One region of the Methylomonas sp. 2F7 genome, then DNA from elsewhere that is predicted to be linked to it. Evidence: riboswitches for the same ligand, from Rfam matches in the RefSeq annotation. Region 1 holds a riboswitch; the other holds the start of a gene.
What was found. Region 1 has a riboswitch for cobalamin ahead of ACR64Q_RS22055 (TonB-dependent receptor domain-containing protein). Riboswitches for the same ligand answer to the same signal wherever they lie in the genome.
Positions count from the first base shown of each region.

Region 2: it holds a riboswitch for cobalamin, as region 1 does, so the genes downstream of both, ACR64Q_RS08700 (CbtB domain-containing protein) here and ACR64Q_RS22055 (TonB-dependent receptor domain-containing protein) in region 1, are expected to answer to the same signal.

Region 1 covers NZ_CP195203.1:4,892,062-4,896,452, reverse strand. Annotated here, with positions in the region: gene panD (aspartate 1-decarboxylase) at 1-182, shown strand, start outside; gene fliW (flagellar assembly protein FliW) at 231-689, opposite strand; cobalamin riboswitch at 827-1,044, shown strand; gene ACR64Q_RS22055 (TonB-dependent receptor domain-containing protein) at 1,164-2,987, shown strand; gene ACR64Q_RS22050 (hypothetical protein) at 3,007-3,582, shown strand; gene cbiB (adenosylcobinamide-phosphate synthase CbiB) at 3,683-4,391, shown strand, end outside.
Region 2 covers NZ_CP195203.1:1,908,851-1,913,241, reverse strand. Annotated here, with positions in the region: gene cobM (precorrin-4 C(11)-methyltransferase) at 1-199, opposite strand, end outside; gene ACR64Q_RS08710 (cobyrinic acid a,c-diamide synthase CobB) at 196-1,494, opposite strand; gene ACR64Q_RS08705 (CbtA family protein) at 1,497-2,144, opposite strand; gene ACR64Q_RS08700 (CbtB domain-containing protein) at 2,146-2,322, opposite strand; cobalamin riboswitch at 2,411-2,540, opposite strand; gene ACR64Q_RS08695 (hypothetical protein) at 2,621-3,604, opposite strand; gene ACR64Q_RS08690 (flagellar transcriptional regulator FlhD) at 3,706-4,335, shown strand; gene ACR64Q_RS08685 (FlhC family transcriptional regulator) at 4,316-4,391, shown strand, end outside.

The DNA of each region.
Region 1 (4,391 bases):
GTGTGTTTTCGATTAACGGCGCAGCTGCAAGGTTGGCGTGTCCTGGCGATTTGATTATCGTCTGCGCGTTCGCTAGCCTAGATGAGAAGGAACTGAAGAACTACAAGCCGACTTTGGTGTATTTCGACGGCAACAATCATATTAGCCATTCCAGTCATTCCATTCCTGTTCAGGCCGCCTGATTTAAATAACCGCCGGGGCGACTCAGTCTCCGGCGGTTATTTGCATTTTTAAGCTTCCGATACGTCTATTTCGCTGACTTTCTCGGTCAGGGTGATGCTTTGCTCAATAGCCACCAATACTTTTTGCATGCCGATGCGTTTGTTGGCGTTGATCAATATCGGCGACTTGATTGAGCCTTTGATAGTCGGCTTGCCGTTATCCTGCTCGTTGTCCTTGTGCAGTAGAATTAAAATCACCAACTCGTCGCCCGGCTCTATTTGCAACAGCGCTTCTTCCGGATCGGTTACCGTAAAGTTGTAATTGATGTTGAAATTGGCCGGATGCGCCGCGGAAAAGGTTAGCTCCGCGTTATCGACCGATTGCAGCCAAAACACTATTTCGCTGCCTTCCTGATGAAATAACTTAAAGCGGGTCTGATCTTCGAAACCGGGTAGGCCGCGCGGAAAATTGATGATTGTGTCCGGATTGATGTCTTGGTTGCCTAACAATTTCGATTGAATTTCCATAGTCCCGCCCGTATTCGTTGAAGTCTAAGTTAACAGCATTAATCAATGCACCAATGTATAGCACGGAAAGGGGTATTTGCAATGCGGATTGTCGGTAACTACCAGGTATTCTTGCTTTATCGCGCCCAACTCCCTACAATTGCGCGCTTCTTTCAGGTGTTTGCGCCGTTTTCTCGGCCAAGCTTAAACAGGAAGTCGGTGCGGCGGTTTTAACCGCCCATGCCGACGCTGCCCCCGCAACGGTAGATAAGTAAAGAGCTGCGTTTTTGCCACTGTGCGCTTTGCATGGGAAGGTCGTAGATCAGGCGTAAAGCCACTTATAAGCCCGGAGACTGGCCCGGAAGATCATTCGAGACAGCGGAGGGCTGTTTACGGAATGGTCTGAGTCCATGCCTAGCCTGCCTCCGCCTTTTTCGTTTTCCGTTTTTCCTCTGTCCTTTTTCACCCGGATGCGCGGCGGGCGCAGAGGACAATATGCAATCAATTTTATACAGATCTTTATTTCTGGCGAGTACGCCTTTTACGGTGTTGGCGGCGACTAGCGACGAGGCGATTAACCTTGCCGAGACAGTTGTCACGGCTACTCGAACCGAAACTCGTCAGAACGAGTTGGCCACGGCGATGACGGTTTATACGCGCCAGGATATAGAGAAACTTCAGGTTAGAACCCTACCCGAGTTACTGAAAGGCACGCCGGGTGTCGATATGGTGCAAAGCGGCGGTTACGGCAAGGACACCAACGTCTATCTGCGCGGCACTAACTCCGATCATGTACTGGTTTTAATCGACGGCATCAAGGCCGGCTCGGTGACCACCGGCACCAGCGCGTTTCAGTTTATTCCCATCGATCAAATCGAACGTGTGGAAATTACTCGCGGCCCGCAATCCAGCCTTTATGGTTCGGAAGCGATTGGCGGGGTGATTCAGATATTTACCCGTAAAGGCGGCAACAGCGAACGGCCGCACATCGCACTGGAAACCGGCGGCGGCTCTTACGACACGTATAATGGCTCGGCGGCCGTCAGCGGCAAATGGGGTAAGGCTTGGTATAGCTTGGGGGCCGCTCAATTGGGTAGCCAGGGTATCAATGCTTTGAGCGGTGTCAGCGTCGCGAGTGGCTATAATCCGGACCGCGACGGCTATAACAACACCAGTTTGAATGCCAAAACCGGTTACCGGTTCGACAATGGTACCGAGCTGGAGGCGTTTTTCCTGCGGGCCGAAGGTGAAACCGAGATAGACAACTCCATCAGTAGCACCACTGAGTTTGTCAATCAGACGCTGGGGGCGACCGCCAGCGCTAATTTCAGTGATATGTGGCGGTCCACATTACGCATAGGACAAAGCGTGGACGATGCCGATCAATTTCGGCATAACGGTCGATTTACCAGTCGTTTCAACACCACGCGCTGGAATGCGAGCTGGTTGAATGAATTGGCCTTGCATAAGGATCACCAATTAACGCTGGGCACCGACTACCGTTTTGATGAAATCGACAGCACCACGCGTTACGCGGAAACGTCCCGCTACGATGTAGGCGCATTTGCCGAGCTGCATAGCCGCGTTTTCGATAAGCATTTTTTGAATGCTTCTTTGCGTTGGGACGAAAACCAGGCTTTCGGCGACAGCGTCACCGGCAATTTTGGCTGGCGGTTTAATTGGGATTACGGTCTCAGCGCTTTTGCCAGTTTCGGCAATGCCTTCAAGGCCCCGACTTTCAATCAGTTATACTTCCCCGGCTTCGGTAACCCTGGTTTGCGGCCGGAAAAATCCACCAGTTTCGAAGCCGGTTTTGCCGGACGTCACGATTGTGCAAATTGGGAACTGCGCGCTTATCACACCAATATCGAGGATTTGATTGTATTCAGTGGTACGCCATCCACTGCCAGAAATATCGGCAAGGCGCAAATAGACGGCATAGAAGCGGAAGTGTCCACGCAAATTTTCGGCTGGAACAATAAGTTGAGCATGAACCTGATGACGCCCAAAGATAGACAGACCAATTTGCGTCTGCCGCGTCGGGTGACGGAAAGCTTATCCTATGATGTCTCGCGTTCGTTTGGCGACGTTGATATTGGCGCCTCCGTGCTGGCTCAGGGCGAACGTTTCGATAATAGTACCAATACCGTGCGGTTGGGCAGCTTCATGACCGCCGATCTGCGCACCGCTTATCGCATCGACAAAAATTGGATGTTAAGCGCCAAACTGAATAATATGTTCGACAAACGCTATCAAACGGTTAACACCTATAACAGCTTCGGTAGAAATTTCTATTTTTCGATCCATTACAATTACTAAACCTTTTCTGGAGAACCCTATGAATCTGAATCAAACCCTGGCTGTCAAACCCGGCGCGGTAGCGCTGATGGCGTTGATGGCTGCCACCCGCTTTCACCATTTCGGTACGCCGTTTGCGTTGCCGGACGCTTCGCTGGCGGTGTTTTTTTTCGCCGGCTTATGGCTAGGCGGTCGCTATTTGTTCGCCTTTTTGCTAGCTGAAGCGGTGCTCATTGATTATTTGGCGATCACTAAACTCGGCGTCAGCGATTTTTGCGTGTCAAAGGCTTACGGGTTTCTGGTGTTTTCTTATGGCGCAATGTGGCTGGGTGGCAAATGGTGCCGACAATTCACTGCGCTGTCAGTTGCCACAGTTGCACAGCGTTTGATGGCTCTGGTAGCGGCTACCTCCATCGCGTTTTTGTTTTCCAACGGCAGCTTTTACTGGCTGTCCGGCCGCTATCCCAACGGCTCATTCACACAATATATTGAGCGCGTTGCGATGTATTACCCGCCTTACCTGACGAATACCTTGATCTATGGCGTGGTCATTTTCGCTCTGGTCAGTGCTGTAAAATCCTTGCTGGCCGCCAAAGCCACTCGCGAAGCTATCTAAGCATTCAATCCAGCGGGGCGATTTTCATCGCCCCGCAATCAATTTTGTTAACCCCAGCCGTTCTTCTAGTTTTGCAATACCTGTTTATCCCGCGCAAATCATGATTCTCACCATCAGCATTTTGCTGGCCGTAGCCATCGATTTTTGGCTGGGCGAGCCGCGTAATGCCTACCATCCATTAGTGATGTTCGGTAAATGGGCGAGCACTGTGGAAATGCGACTGTTAAACAACGAGCAAGCCGCTTTTCGCCAGCGCGTCAGCGGTTTTTTGGCGGTGGCGATAGTCTTAATGCCTTGCCTGCTATGGTTGCTGCTTTTGCCGAGTTGGCCGCTGCTGCAAATTGCTGTCGAGGTACTGGTTTTATATTTTTGTATCGCTGCCCGCAGCTTACAACAACATGCGCTGGCCGTTCATTCCGCCTTGTCGGATAGCGATTTACCGTTAGCGCGGCAACTGGTTGGCAAAATCGTTAGTCGTCAGACTGATGCCATGACCGAGATCGATGTGCGGCGCGCAACCATAGAATCGGTGTTGGAAAACGGTGCCGATGCAGTATTTGCACCCTTGTTCTGGTTCGTGTTGTTAGGCCCCTTCGGCGCCCTACTCTACCGTTTCAGCAATACCCTAGATGCCATGTGGGGTTACAAAAATCAACGATATGTAAATTTCGGCCGGGCTGCCGCGCGCTTCGACGATTTGCTGAATTGGCTGCCGGCGCGCTTGACGGCCTTGAGTTACGCCTTGCTCGGCAATACCGCGCAGGCTATCAATGCGTGGCGGACCCAAGCGCGCTTATTGGACAGCCCTA
Region 2 (4,391 bases), 3.0 Mb from region 1:
TAATCTGCTCCAAAGTCATGTCTTTGGAATCTTTGATCACGCAAGTGCTTGGGGCCCATTGCGTCGCTGCGGCCTGTACCAGAGAGCCTGCGAACAAAATGGCATCCGCTTTGGCAATTAAGTCGCGACCTTTGACAGTGATTAAATCAGGATCACCGGGACCTGCGCCGACAAACCACACTTTAGGTTGAATGCTCATAGAAAAAATCCAGCCGCGACCTGGGGGTTGAACGGAAAGTAGGTGTGCAGATAAGACGCTTGCAACGAACCCAGCTGATAAAAGTTTTCGTTACGGCGACGATTGCGTTGGGGCTTCGATTCGGTGAACGGCTGCAGTGTGGTTTCCAGTTGCGAGTGATGAAAGCTATGCCCGCGAATTTCACCTTGTTCCAACTGCACGCTGTGCATGCCAAGATTGACCAGCCGTTTTTGCATCTGCGCGCTAGCGGGTAGTAATCCTGCCATCGCTGCCGCATTGCCGTCTTTATCGGCCAAACGTTCCAGCAAATATAAAAAACCGCCACATTCGGCGTAAATCGGTTTACCGGCTTGATGATGTTGCTGCAAGGCTTGTTTCATGGCGACATTGTCGGCCAATGTTTGGAGATGTAGTTCCGGGTAACCGCCGGGCAAATAAACACTGTCTGCCTCGGGTAATACGTGGTCTGCGAGCGGCGAGAAAAACGTCAGTTCAGCGCCCATGGCTTGCAAACAATCCAGATTTGCTTGATAGATAAACGAAAATGCGGCATCGCGAGCTACCGCGATACGCTTACCAGTCAGCAATTTCGGCGGCGGATCGGTAGTAATCGGCGCGAAGGTGACCGGCTCCGGCAATCGGCACGGCGCAAGACTGCCGAGCAATTCGGCGGCTCGCGCCAGGCGAAGATCGAGATCGCCGATTTCGTCGGCCTGCAACAAACCCAGATGTCGCGAAGGTAAGCCGACCGCGTCGTCTTTCGCCATCGCCACCAGCAAAGGCATGTTATTCGGCAACGCTTCTTCTAGCAGTTTGGCATGACTAGGACTGCCGACTTTGTTGGCGATGACCCCGGCAAACGGTAAGTTGGCACGGTAATGGGCTAAGCCATAAGCTACTGCGGCAAAAGTTTGTGCCATGCCGCCCGCATCGATGACAACGGCCACAGGCACGTCTAGTGTTTGTGCCAAATCGGCGCTGCTGCTATCGCCGTCGAACAAGCCCATGGCACCTTCAATCAAGATAACGTCAGCGTCGGCGGCGGCGTTATAAAGCATCTCACGGCAATGCGCTTCGCCCATCATCCATAAATCCAGCTGATAAACCGGTTGTCCGCAAGCAAAGCTCAAGATTTGCGGATCGATAAAATCCGGGCCGGTTTTGAACACGCGTACCTTTCGGTTTTGCTGGCGATGGTAATAGGCCAAAGCTGCAGTTATGGTGGTTTTGCCTTGCCCGGAGGCAGGGGCGCTGATCAATATCGCCGGGCAATGGCGTGTTGCGGTAGCATTCATCACTAAAACGTTACTTTACGCAACAATCGGCCCGATATTGCGCCTAAGGTCAGCCAGAAAATAGCGTTGTTGATGGATGTCAACACCACAAAATGCTGTTGTAAGGCTTCGGGCGCTAAAGCCTGAGCAACCTCCGGATGCGGTGCGCCGATCAGATGCGGTAAGGCCAGTAAGCCAGCGCCGCCGATTTGCAGCCAGCGCTGTTTGGTCAAAAACAGACCAAACAAGCCAATCGCGGTAGCGGCGGCCGTAAAAAGCCACCACGCTTGGCGACTATGCAATTCGGCGCTGTCAGTACCCGGCAACTCCGGCGGCAAGCCCAATGATGGCGCGACAAAAAATACCAAATAACCGGCCAAACCCCAGCCGAGTCCGTACAGGTAACCGTGTTGATCCCGCCAGTACAGGGCGACACTGATAAACAAGGCAAAGCCGAAGCCGGTCAGGCCATTGAACAGCAAAGTAAAGCCATTGCGTTGCCAGCCGTCCGTCGGTTGCCAGTCATGCGCATGCTCGGCCGATGGTGTTTCGAATTGCTCGGCGGCCAAAATCAAGGGCAAGGTTTGATAGTGTTGGAGCACGCTGAGTAACAAGCCGCCCAATAGTCCAGCCAGTAGCGACGCCGCAACCAACTTACGAAAATCCGCCATGTTAATGGCAAGGAAAAGCAGCGCTGTGACGTCCGTCGTGGGCGGCGTTATGTAGGTAGTTGTTGGCGTCCTGCAAGAAACCCAAACCTAAAACGACGGTCAGACCCAAAACAATAGCACTCAGGCCAGGCAGGATTTTTGAGGAAGAAAGGGTGGTAGATGCTGCAAGTGTTTTCATGGTTGTCTGTTCCGAATAAGGTGGACGGAATAACAGAGGGAAAGACAAACCAAAAAAAACCGATTTGACAGATCGCCCTCCGCAATACTGTTGACTACAGTTTTAGGCCTGTCTCCGGGCTCGTGACGAATCACCTACCGTTGCGGGGGCAGCGTCGGCATTTAACCGACTTCCAGTTTCACCCGCCAAGAGCGGGAACCTTAAAACCAGCGGCGATTGTATGCCGCAGCTAGTCGTAGGGCAAATGAAATGTATTGAAATAAGAATAAACTGTGCGGCAGCAGTTCCTCTCGACAAGTTATCGATCAACCAGTAATCGCCCGCAACGCGTGATTCGATCGAAACTGAACACATGCTCTCTTGGGCTTTCATAACACCGCCCCACCAACCTGCGCCGATAATCCGGCTCGCCTTTTTCGAGATAAATAGTGGCGCCACAAATGGGACATGCCGCCGAATACCGAACTAACCGAATTACTCTTAAATCTCCGTCTCGAAGCAGTTCGAACTGCGCAGACTGTTCATAAAAATTTGTGAATAGTTCATGGGCTACGACAATTCGATCATCCAACAATAATATCCAAGGCTTGATGATAGTTACCCAGGAACCATAGGGAATCGCGAAAATACTGACCAGTAATGTCAAATCTTGCGTTGTCACGGATCTGGGTAAGGATAACGATAGCCATCCAGCATAAGCAATTAACACCGACAACCCAGCTATGATTGCTAGCCAACCCACTATAACCCAGACATGCCATTGTCTTAATTCAATTTGTCCATGCCGAAATAACCGACTCGCGATCCAACTGGGTTTGACTTCACCTAGTTCAGTCATTTGATAGCTGGCTTGCAAATCGGCTGCATTGTTCCTGCCAAGGACGCCGTCAATCGCTTGGTCTTCTTCCGTTATTTCCGGTATCGGTTCTGCCTTGATATAGAACGTCGTGAGTTGTCCCGGACCGCCCTTTGTGCTTTTACGGTCAGGTTTTGCATAACAAGACAACCCACGTTTACGAGCAAACTCTAAGATTTGCGGCTCTCGGGTTTCGCAATATTTCTTCAACGAACCCGGCCAATCGATCCACTTTTTAGGATCGGAAATTCCTATAGATTCACCGACTGCGGCGACGATTTCATCAGCCGTGAACCGGCGCTTCGACTCTTCGAATTCTGACTTCTTCAACGATTCCTGGGCTAACGCGCGCAATATGCGGTGCCCTTTTTCATCGCTTGGCTCGCTATCCAACCAATCGATCAAGCATTGAATTACCTCGCGCATAAACCACCCCAAACCAGGTAACCAGCAGTAGTTGTCTGGTTAGCGAATAGCCGATTCATAACAATTTCCTCCATAACAAATTCAAGATAAGCAATATAAAAATGATTTTGGAATGCAATTATTCAGGTCAAACACCAATTAAGGCTCTACTTCTTGTAGGCAAAGTCCCTGGTAAGCAGAACGAGATTAGAAGAATTTCAGGATCATTCAATTCATTGGACCCTGCAATTAGCCTGGCGTTATCAAATTGGCCGTCCGTTATTTGCCGAAAAAAGCGTCGCCAGCGCAATAGGACAATTATTTTCAACAAAGCCAAATCATATCTATCGGGGGTTCCGGAGGTTTGTGACCCAAATCAGGTCACTTTGCGACCGGGACATTTCCGCGTTGCCTGCCTAGCATATCGACAACAGTCGTTAATCAACTCAGAGGCGTTTATGTCAACACTGGATGAAGATCTTGCCCGGTTAAATTTCGAATATCTCATGCTAGCCAGGGAATGCGCACGCAGTAATCCTGAAGAAACGGCCTGGCGCTTTGGATTAGATCGGAATGGTATAGACCATCTCGCCGGCACGACACAGGAGCAACTTCGTGAACACGCCGAAAGCAGTCGCGCAGTGATTCAGTTATTGCCGGTTTATGTTCCAAGCAACTTGCCCATGGTCGCCTATGTGGATCTTCTCCAACCGTGTATCACTGGAACTGCGGATGAAACCAATGCCCTTTAAAAGCAGGTCAAATATAGGCGCGGACTTGCTATTGGCCGAAAGGCTAATCCAGCTTG